2 regions of the Comamonas sp. FG99 genome follow, and region 2 is predicted to be linked to the other one. Evidence: riboswitches for the same ligand, from Rfam matches in the RefSeq annotation. Region 2 holds a riboswitch; the other holds the start of a gene.
The links. A riboswitch is a leader RNA that binds a small molecule or an ion and turns the genes downstream of it on or off. The one in region 2 is predicted to bind glycine.
Positions count from the first base shown of each region.

Region 1: another riboswitch for glycine. It lies ahead of gcvT (glycine cleavage system aminomethyltransferase GcvT); the one in region 2 lies ahead of ACODRX_RS03015 (D-amino acid dehydrogenase).

Region 1 covers NZ_JBMDII010000048.1:5,720-13,610, forward strand. Annotated here, with positions in the region: gene ACODRX_RS22890 (diguanylate cyclase domain-containing protein) at 1-337, opposite strand, end outside; gene gcvP (aminomethyl-transferring glycine dehydrogenase) at 480-3,386, opposite strand; gene gcvH (glycine cleavage system protein GcvH) at 3,477-3,851, opposite strand; gene gcvT (glycine cleavage system aminomethyltransferase GcvT) at 3,922-5,049, opposite strand; glycine riboswitch at 5,115-5,217, opposite strand; glycine riboswitch at 5,230-5,319, opposite strand; gene fes (enterochelin esterase) at 5,342-6,979, opposite strand; gene ACODRX_RS22915 (nucleotidyltransferase family protein) at 7,102-7,851, opposite strand.
Region 2 covers NZ_JBMDII010000003.1:54,468-62,358, reverse strand. Annotated here, with positions in the region: gene ACODRX_RS03020 (BUD32 family EKC/KEOPS complex subunit) at 1-529, shown strand, start outside; gene ACODRX_RS03015 (D-amino acid dehydrogenase) at 572-1,810, opposite strand; glycine riboswitch at 1,983-2,084, opposite strand; gene ACODRX_RS03010 (Bug family tripartite tricarboxylate transporter substrate binding protein) at 2,204-3,184, shown strand; gene ACODRX_RS03005 (cytochrome P450/oxidoreductase) at 3,187-5,529, shown strand; gene ACODRX_RS03000 (sulfite exporter TauE/SafE family protein) at 5,617-6,411, shown strand; gene ACODRX_RS02995 (dicarboxylate/amino acid:cation symporter) at 6,412-7,725, opposite strand.

The DNA.
Region 1 (7,891 bases), on a different contig from region 2:
GCCCGGCCATCTGCAGCGCCTGGCGCAGCGTGGCAGGGTTGCGCGGATCGCCGATGCCGGCCAGCAGGCGCAGCAAGGCCTCGCGGTTGCGCAGGTCCAGCTCGATGCCATGCCCCAGGTTGGCAGCGGTGTTCAGCAGCCTTTCCTGGCTGTAGGCGCGGTATGAGCTGGCGGTGCGCCACACCACGTAGCAACTGGCTGCGAGCAGCGGCAAAAGCGTGGCGAGCACCACCCATACGAGGTAGGTGCGCAGCGAACGGTGGCGCTCGCGGGCAGGCGCCGGCCCGGCAGTGGGCGGGGCAGGCGTGGTGGAGGTCGCGTCTGGGAAGGCTGGCAAATGCGGGTTCGTGGCTGGCGATTTTGCACCATATTAGCCGAGGCGGGCTGGCCGCCGGAGCAGTCCAGCCGGGCACTGGGAGCGACCCCTATGTCACCAGGCGGGCCTTGCGGCAAGGCCCGCCTGTGCGGCCACGCGGCGATCAGGCGTGTTCGGCCAGCGGCACGCAGCTGCAAAACAGGTTGCGGTCGCCCCAGACGTTGTCCACGCGGCCCACCGGGCTCCAGTACTTGTTCTGGCGCAGCGCGGCCACCGGGTAGGCGGCGGCTTCGCGGCTGTAGGGGTGGCTCCAGTCGGCCACCAGCAGGCTCTCGGCCGTGTGCGGCGCGTTCTTCAGCGGATTGTCGTCCTGGCTCAGCGCGCCGGATTCCACCTGGCAGATTTCCTCGCGGATGGCGATCATCGCGGCGATGAAACGGTCCAGCTCGTACAGGCTTTCACTCTCGGTGGGCTCGACCATCAGCGTGTTGGGCACCGGGAAGGACAGCGTGGGTGCGTGGAAGCCGTAGTCGATCAGGCGCTTGGCCACGTCCTCGGCCATGATGCCGGTGCTCTCCTTGAACTGGCGCAGGTCCAGGATGCACTCGTGCGCCACGCGGCCGGCTTCGCCCGCGTACAGCGTGGGGTAGTGGTCCTTGAGGCGGGCGCTGATGTAGTTGGCGCTGAGGATGGCGGTCTCGGTGGCGAGCTGCAGGCCTTCGGCGCCCATCATGCGGATGTACATCCACGAGATCGGCAGCACCGCCGCATTGCCCAGCGGCGCGGCGCTGACCGGGCCGACCTTGCCCGCAGCCGGCGCCTGCGGCGCATCGCCCTGGCCCGGCAGGCCGGGCAGGAAGGGCACCAGGTCCTCGACCACGCACACCGGGCCGACGCCGGGGCCGCCGCCGCCGTGCGGAATGCAGAAGGTCTTGTGCAGGTTCAGGTGGCTCACGTCGCCGCCGAACTCGCCGGGCGCGGCCAGGCCGACCAGGGCGTTCATGTTGGCGCCGTCCACATACACGCGGCCGCCATGGCTGTGCACCAGCTGGCACAGCTCTTTCACCTGGGTCTCGAACACGCCGTGCGTGCTGGGATAGGTGATCATGACGCAGGCCAGGCGGGCGCTGTGCTGCTCGCACTTGGCCTTGAGGTCGGCCATGTCGATGTTGCCGTTATCGTCGCACTTGGTCACCACCACCTGCAGGCCCACCATCTGCGCGCTGGCGGGGTTGGTGCCGTGCGCGCTGCTGGGGATCAGGCAGATGGTGCGGTGCGCGTCGCCGCGGCTGGCGTGGTAGGCCTTGATGGCCAGCAGGCCGGCATATTCGCCCTGCGAGCCGGCATTGGGCTGCAGGCTGATGCCGGCATAGCCGGTGGCTTGGCACAGCCAGGCGCGCAGCTGCGCGTCGAGCTCGGCATAGCCCTGCTGCTGGTCGGCCGGCGCGAAGGGGTGCACCTGGGCAAACTCGGGCCAGGTGATGGGGATCATCTCGCTGGTGGCGTTGAGCTTCATGGTGCACGAGCCCAGCGGGATCATGCTGCGGTCCAGCGCCAGATCCTTGTCCGACAGCTGGCGGATGTAGCGCAGCATGGCGGTCTCGGAGTGGTGGGTGTTGAACACCGGGTGCGCCAGGAAGCGGCTGGCGCGGCGCAGCGCATCGGGGATCAGCGGCTCCACGCCGTTCTCGAAGTCGGCGAAGCCGGGCAGTGCCTGGCCGTCCTGGGCGAAGATCTTCCACAGCAGCTCGATGTCGGCGCGCGTGGTGGTCTCGTCCAGCGAGATGCACAGGTATTCGCCGAAGTAGACGCGCAGGTTGGCGCCCATGGATACCGCGCGCTCGGCGATGGCCTGCGTGGCTGCTGCGGTGTGCAGCGACAGCGTGTCGAAAGTCGATTGCTCGCGCAGCGGCGCGCCCAGCGCCTTCAGGCCGTGGGCCAGGATGGCGGTGTAGGCCGCTACGCGCTGCGCGATGCGAGCCAGGCCTTCGGGGCCGTGGTAGACCGCGTACATGCTGGCGATCACCGCCGGCAGCACCTGGGCGGTGCAGATGTTGGAGGTGGCCTTTTCGCGGCGGATGTGCTGCTCGCGCGTTTGCAGCGCAAGGCGGTAGGCGGGCTTGCCGTGCACGTCCACGCTCACGCCGACCAGGCGGCCGGGCAGCGAGCGCTTGTATTCGTCGCGGCAGGCCATGAAGGCGGCGTGCGGGCCGCCGGCGCCCATGGGCATGCCGAAGCGCTGCGTGGTGCCGACGACGATGTCGGCGCCCCATTCGCCGGGCGGGGCGATGAGGGTCAGCGCCAGCAGGTCGGCGGCCACGATGAAAGCGGCCTGCCTGGCATGGGCCTTGTCCACGTCGGCGCGCAGGTCGTCGATGCGGCCGCTGGTGGCGGGGTACTGGGCCAGTACGGCGAAGTAGTCGCCGTCCAGCAGCGTGTTCCATTCTTCCAGCGAGTTGGCCAGTGCCACCTCGATGCCCATGGGAGCGGCGCGGGTCTGGATGACCTCGATGGTCTGCGGATGCGCATCGCCCGCGACCACGAAGCGGTTGCTTTTGCTCTTGACCGAGCGCTTGGCGAGTGTCATCGCCTCGGCGGCGGCGGTGGCCTCGTCGAGCATGGAGGCGTTGGCGATCGGCATGGCCGTCAGGTCGCAGACCATGGTCTGGAAGTTGACCAGCGCCTCCATGCGGCCTTGCGAGATTTCGGCCTGGTAGGGCGTGTAGGCGGTGTACCAGGCTGGGTTTTCGAGGATGTTGCGCAGGATCACGCCGGGCGTGTGCGTGCCGTAGTAGCCCTGGCCGATGAAGCTCTTGAGCAGCCGGTTCTTGCCGGCGATGGCCTTGAGCTCATCCAGCGCGGCGGCTTCGCTTACGGCCGCGGGCAGCTCCATGGGCTGGCGGCGCACGATGGATGCGGGCACCACGCTCTCGATCAGCGCCTGGCGCGAGGCCACGCCGATGGCGGACAGCATGTGCGCTTCGCCTGCGGCATCGATGCCTACATGGCGGGGCAGGAACTCGCTGGGGTTTTCCAGCGCTGCGAGAGACGGGGTGGAGGGCATCAGCATAGGGGAGGTGAACGTTGAGGGTTTTGCGTTAGGCGAAGCAGGACGACGGGCGTTTGGCGCGGTGTACGCAAAACGCCCGTCGCACAACGCTTAACTTGCTTGGGCGAACTCGTTGTAGGCGGTTTCGTCGAGCAGGCCGTCAAGCTGGCCGGCATCGGCCAGCTTGACCTTGAAGAACCAGCCGGCGCCCAGCGGGTCGCTGTTGGCCAGCGAAGGGTCGGCGCGCAGGGCTTCGTTGACTTCGACGATCTCGCCGGAGACGGGCATGTACACGTCGGCGGCGGCCTTCACCGATTCGACCACGCCGGCCACGTCGCCCTGGCCGAAGCTCGCGCCCACCTCGGGCAGGTCGACGAAGACCACGTCACCGAGCGCGTCCTGCGCATGCACGGTGATGCCGACCACGGCCGCGCTGGCATCGGCGGCGTTGATCCATTCGTGTTCTTTGGAGAATTTGACAGTCATGTGGGCTCCGGGAGCTAGAGAGGGAAAGAAAGGGTTGGCCGCCAGCAGGCATGCCGGCGGCTGCGTGATGTTATCCGCGGAAGTAGTTGGGCGGTATGAAGGGCATGGGCGCCACTTCCATCGGCACGCGCTTGCCGCGCACGATGGCGTCGAGCTTTTGGCCCACCGTGGCCAGCGCCGCGTCCACATAGGCCATGGCAATGGGCCGATCCACCGAGGGGCCGAGCAGACCGCTGGTGACCACGCCGACGGTCCTGCCGCCGGCATCCTGCAGCTCCACCTGCTCGCGCACCGGAATGCGCTCCAGCGCCACCAGGCCCACGCGCTTGCGCGCAAGCAGGGCGGGATTGTCGATCTGCGCCAGCACCTTGTCGGCGCCGGGAAAGCCCCCGGCGCGCGCGCCGCCGCTGCGGCGCACCTTCTGGATGGCCCAGTTCAGCGCGGCCTCGGGCGGCGTGGTGGTGGTGTCCAGGTCGCTGCCGTACAGGCACAGGCCGGCTTCCAGCCGCAGCGAGTTGCGCGCGCCCAGGCCGATGGGCTTGACCTCGGGCTGGGCCAGCAGCTTGCGCGCCAGCGCCTCGGCCTGCTCGCCGGGCACCGAGATCTCGAAGCCATCCTCGCCGGTGTAGCCGCTGCGGGTGATGAAGCAGGGAATGCCGTCGACATCGAATGTTCCACCGGTCATGAACACCAGCTTCTCGGCGCCCGGCGCCAGGCGCGACAGCGCCTGGACCGCCAGCGGGCCCTGCAGCGCCAGCAGGCCGTGCCCGGGCATGGGGAGCACCTGGCAGCGGCCGCCGATGCGTGCCTGGATATGGGCGATGTCGGTCGCCTTGCAGGCACCGTTGACGATCACGAAGAGCGAATCCTCGCCCTGGTTGAAGAACATCAGGTCGTCGAGGATGCCGCCTTCGTCGTTCAGCAGCAGGCCGTAGCGCTGCTTGCCCACCGGCAGGTCGATCACGTCCACCGGCATCAGCGATTCGAAGGCCGCGGCGGCATCCGGGCCCACCAGGCGCAGCTGGCCCATGTGCGACACATCGAACAGGCCGGCGCTGGCGCGGGTGTGCTTGTGCTCGGCGATCAGCCCCTCGGGGTACTGCACCGGCATGGAGTAGCCGGCGAAAGGCACCATGCGGGCGCCCAGCTCCAGGTGCAGGGCGTTGAGCGGCGTGGTTTGGAGGGCGGAAGCGGTCATGGGCAACTCGGAGTGGCTGTGGGCAAATCAATGGCGCATGCCGCGCACCGATGGCGCTGCATGCGGTTTGCCCCGCTGTCCGCTTTACCTGAGAGATTCACCCCGTAACCGGGGCTTGCTCCTTCGGTGGATGCGGCGTGCGCCGCACCTCTCTCCAGCAAGGTGACGCCTTGGCGAGCAAGGCGTTTGCCAGTCCTTTTGCCTGAGCGTTCAGTGGGTACCTGCGCCTTCGGCGGCCTGTATTGCAAGGCTCTCTCCTGACCGGGTGGATTGTAGCGGAAGCGCCGGGGGCTCAGTCGCTCAATCCGTCGCAAACCGGCAAGCCTTGCGCAAAGCGCTCGGGGTTGAGCAGCGCCACCAGGCCGCAGCCCAGCGCGCCCTGCCAGTGCAGGTAGTCATGGCCGGTGGCGTGCTCGCGCTGGGTCAGCGCGTAGCCCTTGGCGCGCAGCACGTCGCCGAGATGGCGATTGGTTTCCAGGATGCCGTCCTGCCCCGCGCGCGCCGCTTCGTAGCGGCCGGCATCGAGGTACAGGCGCAGCTCGCGCCGGGGCTCCTGGGCATAGCGGCGCATCATCCAGCCCGGCCGCTCGCCGGGCGGCGCCCACCAGAACGAGCCCGACAGGCTCAGCACCCGGCCGAACCACTGCGGCAGCATGAGGCCCGCATGGGCCGAAGCCAGGCCGCCGTAGCTCGAGCCGGCGACCACCGTGGCCGCGGGCGCCTGCGCCAGGCCCTGGGCGCGTACCCAGGGCATCAGCTCCTCGTCGAGAAAACGAGTGAAGCGCGGGTTGGGCGGCAGCTCGGCGGCGCGCGCTGCGGGGCTGGGGTTGGCCAGCAGCACCACGGCGGTGGGCGGGATCAGCCCGTCGGCCAGCAGGTTGTCCACGATGCGCGGCGTGGGCACGTCCTGCCGGTAGGCATGGGCGTCGAACAGCACCAGCAGCGCCTGCGGCCTGGCATGCGCCGGGCGGTAGAGCCAGACCGCGCGCTCGTTGCCGAGGATGCGGCTGGGCAGCAGGTGCTGCGTCAGCTGGCCCTGGGGCACGCCGGAGCGGGCGGCGATCCAGGGCTGGCGCGGGGCCTGCGGCAGTTCCAGCACCGAATGGCCCTGGAAGGCGTCGAGCCCCGCGTCGGCCTGCGCCGGGAATACATGCGGGTTCAGCGGATCGCGCTGCGCGGTGGCCAGGATCATGCGGCGCTGCTCCTGCGGCGTGCCTTGCACGCGCGGCACGTCGGGCGCGAGCCGGTAGGACAGGCGGGCGCTGGACGGCATGCGAAAACTCGCCCACCAGACGTCGCTGGCATCCAGGCGCTGCAGCGGATCGTGCTCGCCCGAAGGGCTGCCGAACAGCCGCACGCTCTGGGTCTGCGCGCCGCCGCGCCACAGGAAGGTGACCAGCGATTCGCGCTCGGACAGCGGCTCGACCAGCGGCGTGCCCTGCCGTTCGCGCTCCTGCCAGAAGGCCTCGGTATTGCCGCCAGCCGCCAGGGATTGCGCCAGCGCCTGCAGGCGCTGGCTTTCGGGGCGGGGCGCTTGCGCGGCCGAGCCGGTTGCCGGCGCCAGTGTGCGGCGCAGCTGCAGCGTGTAGGGGGCGCCCTGCGATCCGGCCCGCAGCTGCAACTGCTGCCCAGCCTGCGCCTGCCAGCTAAAGTCTTGCAGGCCGTGCTCGGCATCGGCCAGCCGGCGCAGGTGGCGGCCCTCGGCATCGAGCAGATCCAGCACCGCGCCGGGGCCGTTGACATCGCCTTGCACCACATGGCCGGCAGGCAGTTGCACGCGCCAGCGCTGCGACTGCGCGGCCTCCAGCCTGCCTTGCAGCGGTGTGCCCACCGCTATGTCGGCCGCTGTGGCGGCAGGCCATGCCAGGCAGGCGGATGCGCTTGCGCAGGCCAGGATCAGGGAGTGAAGTACCGGGCGGGATGGGGCCATGGGGATGGGCTGTGGCAATGGACGGGATAGGCTGGCGTGCAATCCTAATCTAAACAGGAATTATTTGCATTGCAGCAGGGAAAGCTGTGAGCCACCCGCCAAGGGGGTGGGCGGCGACCCGTTCAGGCGATGCTGGCCAGCCGCGCGGGCGTGCCCACGTCGGTCCAGGGGCCGTCATAGCGGGTGGCGCCGCAGCGGCCGGCCTGCATGGCGGCGCGCAGCTGCTGCACCAGCGGCATCTTGATACCCTGCGGGTTGCCGGGCGGGATGTCGCAGTAGGGTAGCTGGAACAGTTCCTTCCTGAGCAGCGCCACGCAGCCATAGGTGAGGCGCTGGCGCTCGTCGCCGGGCTGCGGATTGGTGGCGCGGCCGTCGGCCTCCAGGATGAAATCGCCGCGCGGATGGTGCGGCGCATTGGGCACCAGCCACAAGTGCGCCAGCTCGCCGCTGGCGGCGAAGCGCGCGCGCAGCGCTTCGGCGAAGGCGAAGCCAGGCATGAACACATCGCCCGATACCAGCCAGAAGCTGTCGTCCAGCCAGGGCAGGGCGCGGCTGATTGCGCCGCTGGTCTCTATGCCGCCGCCGAAATCCAGGTCTTCGCGCGAGTAGCGTATCTGTACCTCGGCGCCTGCGAGCCGGGCCGCGGCCGGTGCCTCGGGCCACTGGGCGGCCACCTGCGCACCCAGCCAGCCGGTGTTGATGACCATGCGGCGCACGCCGCCCTGCGCCAGCGCTTCCATGGACCATTGCATCAACGGCTTGCCGCGCACCGGCAGCAGGGGCTTGGGGGTGTGGTCGGTCAGCGGGCGCATGCGTTCGCCGCGGCCGGCGGCCAGCACCATGGCCTGGGCGCAAAAATCGGGGTTGCTCATGGATGGGATGGAAAACAAGGTCTTTGGGAACAGGGCGAAC
Region 2 (7,891 bases):
CGTGCCCGCCGTGCTGGCTGTCGAGGAAGACGGCTTTCTGATGCGCCACCTGGGCGCGCCGGGCCAGGCCACGCCGTCGCTGGCCGACGAGATCGAGAACGCCGCACGCCATGCACCGCAGCAGGCGCTGTGGCTGTGGCGGCGGGGCTTTGCCGCCATGCAGCGGGTGCACGGCAGCGGCACCTGCCTGAGCCAGGGCTTTGCGCGCAACATGGTGCGCTGCCCCGACGACGTGATCGGCTACATCGACTTCGAGGACGACCCGCTGGCCACGCTGCCGCGCGAGTTGTGCATCGTCAAGGACGCGCTGTGCTACGCCCACTCCAGCGCGCTCTTCCTGCGCCAGGCCGGCATGCTCGGCGCCGCCCGCCCGCACTGGCAGCAATGGCATGACCAGCTGGATGCCAGCGCGCGCGCGGCGCTCGACACCACCGTACGCCGGATGCGCTGGGTAGGCCGCCTGCCCGACAGCCGCCGCCTGGGCCGCGACACGCAGCGCCTGCGTGCGGTGTACGATTTGGTGCAGTGAGGGCAAGGCACGGCGCGGTATGCCGCGCCATGCCTTCGCCTGCTACACCGCTGCAGCCGGCCCCATCGCCTGCTGCGCAATATCCCCGAGCATGCTGGCGGTCACCGCCGACAAGGTCCAGCCCAGATGGCCGTGGCCTGTGTTGTAGAAGACACCGGGCTTGCTGCCGCGCCCGATGCGCGGCAGCATGTCGGGCATCATCGGGCGCAGGCCGGCCCATGGCACGACGCTGCGGGTGCTGACACCGGGAAAGCAGGCCTGCACCCACTCGACCAGGGGCCGGATCCGGTCGGCCCGGATATCCCGGTTGTAGCCATTGAATTCCGCGGTGCCCGCCACCCGAAAGCGCTCTTCGCCCAGGCGGCTGGTGACCAGCTTGGTCTCGTCGTCCAGCAGGCTCACCACCGGCGCCGCGGCGCGGCTGGCTTCATCGAGCAGGTTGACGGTGATGGAATAGCCCTTGACCGGATAGATATTGACGCGGTCCCCCAGCTGGGCTGCCAGCATGCGGCTGGCGGTGCCGGCGCAGACCACGATGCCGTCGAAGCTGGAGGTGGACGTGCCCTGCGCATCGCTCGCGGTCACGCGGGCCTGCCGGCCATCGGCCGCCACGGACAGCACCTGCTGGCCGTACAGGCAGCGCACCCCGTGGCGCACGCAGGCGGCAGCCAGCCCGCTGGTGAATTTGTGGATGTCGCCGGTCGAGTCGCTCTCGGTGAAGTAGCCGCCATAGAAGGCGCCGGACAGGGTCGGCTCGATGTCCCGGATCTCCTGCGGCGTCAGTGCGCGCCGCTCCAGCCCACCCTGGGCCAGCAGCTTCGAGACCATGCCCGCATGCTCGAAGCCGGCCTTGTTGCGGTAGATATGGAGGATGCCTTTCTGCTTCAGGTCGAAGTCGATGCCCTCTTGCGCGGCCCAGGCAAAAAGGTGCTCGCGGGCCGCAATGGCCAGCCTGGCGGTTTCAACGGTGTTCCTCTGGTAGTGCGGGATCGCCGCGAGGAATTCGAAGAACCACGAGAGCTTGTGCCAGCTTGGCTTGGGGTTGACCAGCAGCGGCGCATCGCTCTTGAGCATCCACTTGAGGCCCTTCAGAATGGTGGACCAATGGGTCCACACCTCGGCATTCGAGGCCGAGAGCTGCCCGCCGTTGGCAAACGAGGTTTCCATGGCGGCGTAGCGCTGCTTTTCGAACAAGGTGACGGCAAACCCGCGCTGGGCCAGCGCGTAGGCCGTGGTCACGCCAGTGATTCCGCCACCGATGACGGCGATGGTTTTCTTCATGATGGATCAGGTCCCGGATGTGTCAAAGGTGGAGCCCGGGCACACCATGTGCACCGGACGCCCCCTCTGTTCTGGACCTGAGAGATTCACGCAGCATCGCCGGGGCGATGATCGCTTGCTCCTTCGGTATGCCCGGCGGACAACGGCGCCGGACATTCTTCAGAGTGCATGGACGGTGATGCCGATCCTTTTGCCTGAGAGTTTCCGGGGCGGTTGCTCCTTCGGCGCTGTATGCGGCACGCGGGCACGCAACAGTCTCTCTCGGCATCACCAGGCTGACAGCCTTGGGGGCAAATATAGGGAAATCCCCTGATATTGGATATACGGGTTTTCTCTGCCATTGCGCCATGCATGGCGCCACAATGGCTTAGAACCTGTTCACGGAGACTTTCGATGAAAAAACGCGCTTTCGCCGCCAGCCTGCTGGCGCTGTCCGCCCTGGCCGGCATGTCCACCGGCGCCTGGGCCGACGATGCCTACCCCTCCAAGCCGATCCGCTGGCTAGTGCCCTATGCGGCGGGCGGCGGCTCGGACTTCCTGGCCCGCACCATCGGGCAGGCGCTGTCGGCCCACATCAAGCAGCCGGTGGTGGTGGACAACAAGCCCGGCGGCAACACCGCGATCGCCGCCTCCGAAACCGCGCGCGCCGCGGCCGACGGCTACACCGTGCTCTCGGCCGACAACGGCACGCTGATCTACAACCCGGTGTTGTACAAGACGCTGAGCTACAACCCCTCCAAGGATCTGGCGCCGGTCACGCTGATGGGACGCTTTCCGATGATCCTGGTGGTCAATCCGAACGCCGGCTTTGCCGATGCCCGCGATTTCATCGCCAAGGCCAAGGCCAGCAAGCAGGGGCTGAACTACGCTTCGGCCGGCGCGGGCAGCCCGCACCACCTGGCGATGGAGCTGCTGAAGGTGGAGGCCGGCCTGTCGCTGGTGCATGCGCCCTACCGCGGCGCGGCGCCTGCGCTGGGCGACGTGGCCGGCGGCCAGGTTCCGGCGATGATGGTGGACCTGGCCGCGGGCGCGGGGTTCATCAAGGGCGGCAAGGTCAAGCCGCTGGCCGTGGCCAATGCCACGCGCCTGCCGCAGCTGCCCGAGGTGCCGACCTTCGCCGAGCTGGGCCTGCCCAAGGTCGATGCGGCGGCGCTGGTCGGCATGGTGGCGCCGGCCAAGACGCCGTCCCCGGTGATCGCCACCCTGAACAAGCAGGTGGTGGCCGCGATCAACGAGCCCGCGGTCAAGCAAAAGCTCATCGACTTCGGCGTGGAGCCGGTGGGCAACACGCCCGAGCAGTTCCAGGCCCTGATCAACAGCGAGAGCACGCGCTGGCAGAAGCTGATCAAGGACCTGCACATCACGCTGGAGTGAACATGGCATCCGCCCGCTGCCCCATCGACCACAGCCAGCTCACCCGGCCCTCGGGCCGCAGCGGCCCCACCGGTTGCCCGGTGAGCCTGGGCGCCGCCGCCTTCGACCCCTTCAGCGACGGCTACCAGCAGGACCCGCCCGAGTATGTGCGCTGGGCGCGCGAGCAGGAGCCTGTGTTCTACAGCCCGCAGCTGGGCTACTGGGTGGTCACACGCTTCGACGACATCAAGGCCATCTTCCGCGACAACCTCACCTACAGCCCGTCGATCGCGCTGGAGAAGATCACGCCCACGGGCGATGCGGCCAATGCGGTGCTGGCCTCCTACGGCTTCGCGCTCAACCGCACCCTGGTCAACGAGGACGAGCCGGCCCACATGCCGCGCCGCCGCGCGCTGATGGAGCCGTTCACGCCCGAGCAGCTGGCGCACCACGAGCCCATGGTGCGCCGGCTGGCGCGCGAATACGTGGACCGCTTCATAGCCGACGGCCGCGCCGACCTGGTGGACCAGATGCTGTGGGAAGTGCCGCTCACCGTGGCCATGCACTTTCTCGGCGTGCCCGAGGACGACATGGACACGCTGCGCAAGTACAGCATCGCCCACACGGTCAACACCTGGGGCCGCCCCAGGCCCGAGGAGCAGGTGGCGGTGGCCCATGCGGTGGGCCGGTTCTGGCAATACGCGGGCCAGGTGCTGGACAAGATGCGCGCCAACCCCGATGCCGATGGCTGGATGCAGTACGGCATCCGCAGGCAAAGGGAGCTGCCCGAGGTCGTCACCGACTCGTACCTGCACTCGATGATGATGGCCGGCATCGTCGCCGCCCACGAGACCACCGCCAATGCCACCGCCAACGCGGTGAAGCTTTTGCTGCAGCACCCCGAGGCCTGGCAGGCTATTTGCCGCGACCCGTCGCTGATCCCCGGCGCGGTGGAAGAGTGCCTGCGCCACAACGGCTCGGTCGCCGCCTGGCGGCGCCTGGCCACCCGGGACGTGGTGATCGGCGGCCAGCCGATCCCGGCGGGCTCCAAGCTGCTCATCGTCACCTCGTCGGCCAACCACGACGAGGGGCACTTCGTCGATGCCGATTTCTTCGACATCGAGCGCGACAACGCCAGCGACCACCTGACCTTTGGCTACGGCTCGCACCAGTGCATGGGCAAGAACCTGGCGCGCATGGAGATGCAGATCTTCCTGGAGGAATTCGCCCGCCGCCTGCCCCATATGCGGCTGGCAGAGCAGCGCTTCAGCTATGTGCCCAACACCTCGTTCCGCGGCCCCGAGCACCTGTGGGTCGAGTGGGACCCGGCGCGCAATCCCGAACGCGCCAACCCCGCGCTGCTGCAGCAGCGCCAGGCCGTGCGCATAGGCGAATCCTCGCACGGCCAGGCGAGCCGCAGCATGCTGGTGGACCGCGTTGAGGCCATTGCCGAGGACGTGCTGCGCATACGCCTCAAGGCCCCCGACGGCCGCCAGCTGCCGCGCTGGACGCCCGGCTCGCACATCGACCTGCAGTGCGGCGACACTGGAATCTCACGCCAGTACTCGCTGTGCGGCGATCCGCAGCAGGCCGATATCTATGAAATCGCCGTGCTGCGCGAGGAGCACGGCCGCGGCGGCTCGGCCTGGGTGCACAACCAACTGCAGGCCGGCATGCAGGTGCAGGTGCGCGGCCCGCGCAACCACTTCCAGCTCGACGAGAGCGCACAGCACCTGATGCTGGTGGCCGGCGGCATAGGCATCACGCCGATCGCCGCCATGGCCGCGCGCGCCAAGGCGCTAGGCATCTCGTATGAAATCCACTACAGCGCCCGGCAGCGCCGGCGCATGGCGCTCCTGCCAGACCTGCAGGCGCAGCATGGCGAGCGGCTGCACGTCCATGCGGGCGAAGAAGGCCGGCGCGCCGACTACGCCGCCCTGCTGGCCGCCGTGCGCCCCGGCGCCCGGATCTATGCCTGCGGCCCGCAGCGCCTGCTCGATGGCTTGGAGCAGGCCTGCCGCCACTGGCCCGAGGACAGCCTGCGGGTGGAGCATTTCGCCACCACCCTGGGCGCGCTCGACCCGAGCAAGGAACACGGCTTCGAGGTCGAGCTGCGCGAATCGGGCCTCACCCTGCAGGTGGCTAGCGACCAGACCCTGCTCGATGCGCTGCGCGGCGCCAACATCGACATCGAGAGCGACTGCCGCGAAGGCCTGTGCGGATCCTGCGAGGTGCCGGTGCTGGCCGGCGAGGTCGACCACCGCGACATGGTGCTCACGCGCGCCGAGCGCGCGGCCTGCACCAAGATGATGAGCTGCTGCTCGCGCGCCAGGGCCAGCGGCGGAAAAATCGTGCTCGGGCTGTAGCCGGCCATTTCCATATACGGCGATCCACATAAGAAAAGCACGAAATAATCGTTCGATCCATATGCCGCCTCGCCTACAGTCGCGGCCATGCAGGAATTTGCGTTTGTTTTCGCGGGCTTTGGCGTCGGCCTGATCGTGGGCCTGACCGGCGTGGGCGGCGGCTCGCTGATGACGCCGGTGCTGATCTTCTTCTTTGGCGTCAAGCCCTATATGGCGGTGGGCACCGACCTGCTGTTCGCGGCCTTCACCAAGCTGGGCGGCACCGCCAGCCTGGCCCGCCAGCGGCTGGTGCCCTGGCCCGTGGTGGCGCAGCTGTGCGCCGGCAGCATCCCCGCCGCGCTGCTCGCGCTGTGGGTGTTGCGGCGGCTGGGGCCGGACAGCGCCCGCGTGCAGCACATCATGACCACCACGCTGGGCGCGGCGCTGCTGCTCACCGCCGCGGCCACCGCCTACAAGGTGCTGGTCTTTTCCCAGCCGCGCCGCAGCGAACCCCAGGGCCAGGACGCAGCCGCCGCGCTGAAGGCGCGCCACTGGAGCCTGCCGGTACTGCTGGGCGCGGTGATCGGCACCATGGTTACCTTCACCTCGGTGGGCGCCGGCGCGATCGGCGTCTCGGTGCTGCTGCTGGTGTTCCCGCTGCTGCCGCTACCGCGCATCATCGCGGCGGACATCGCCTATGCCGTGCCCCTCACGCTGGTGGCGGGCCTCGGCCATGCATCGCTCGGCTCGGTCGACTGGCCGCTGCTGGCGCAGCTGCTGGCCGGTTCGCTGCCCGGCATCTGGATCGGCGCGCGCCTGGTGACCCGCGCGCCCGAGCGGCTGATCCGCTCGGCCCTCTCGCTGCTGCTGGCCTGGGCGGGCGCCAAGCTGGTGCTGATCTGATCAAGCGGCCACGGCGTCGGGCAGATCCTCGCCGTCCAGCGCTGCGTTCAGCCGGGTGTAGTCCAGCGCGTTTTCCCAGCGCGACACCACCACGGTGGCCACCGCATTGCCGATGAAGTTGGTGAGGGAGCGGCATTCGCTCATGAAGCGGTCCACGCCCAGGATCAGCGCCATGCCGGCCACCGGCACTTCGGGCACCACCGCCAGCGTCGCGGCCAGCGTGATGAAGCCCGCGCCCGTCACGCCCGCGGCCCCCTTGGAGCTGAGCATGGCCACCAGCAGCAAGGCGATCTGGTGCCCCAGCGTCAGGTGGGTGTCGGTGGCCTGGGCGATGAACAGCGCCGCCAGCGTCATGTAGATATTGGTGCCGTCCAGGTTGAACGAATAGCCGGTGGGCACGACCAGGCCCACCACGGACTTGCTGCAGCCGGCCTTCTCCATCTTCTCCATCAGCGAAGGCAGGGCCGACTCGGACGAGGAGGTGCCCAGCACCAGCAGCAGCTCGGCCTTGAGGTAGCGGATCAGCTTGATCACCGAGAAACCGCACAGGCGCGCCACCAGGCCCAGGATGACCAGCACGAACAGCAGGGCGGTGATGTAGAACGAGCCCACCAGCCAGGCCAGGTTCACCAGCGAACCCAGGCCGAACTTGCCGATGGTGAAGGCGATCGCGCCGAAGGCCCCCAGCGGAGCGGCCTTCATCAGGATGCCGACCAGCTTGAACACCGGTGCCGTCAGCCCTTCGAGGAAGGTGAGCACGGGCTTGCCGGCGTCGCCCACAATGGCCAGCGAGATGCCGAACAGCACCGCGACGAACAGCACCTGCAGGATGTTGTCGCCCACGAAGGGGCTCATCAGCGTCTTGGGGATGATGTCCATCGCAAAGCCGGTCAGCGTCAGCTCGTGCGACTTGGCCACATAGGACTTCACCGCCTCCTGGTCCAGGTCGGCCGGATTGATGTGCATGCCCGCGCCGGGCTGCACCACATGGGCCACCACCATGCCGACGACCAGCGCCAGCGTGGAGAAGAACAGGAAGTACGCCATGGCCTTGACGAACACCCGGCCCACGGTGCGCAGATGCGTCATGCCGGCGATGCCGGTGACGATGGTCAGGAAGATCACCGGCGCGATGATCATCTTCACCAGCTTGATGAAGGCATCGCCCAGGGGCTTGAACTTGGCCGCCAGCTCGGGCTCGAAATGGCCCAGCAGCGCGCCGATGACGATGGCGATGACCACCTGGAAATACAGTTGGCGATAGAAAGGCAGGTGCACATGTGGCCTGCTGGCAGCTTGGGGTATGGCTTGCATGGTGAAATTCCGGAGGTCAGGAAAAGAGTCGCACCTGTTCGGTGCGCCGCTGGTTCCGGTTTGTACTGCGCGGGCTTTTTCAAGCCGATAACCTATTGGTATTAGAGGGGGTTGTTTCTGTTGCGGGAAATGCGAAAACCAAGGGAAACTCCTAGGTCAAGACCCT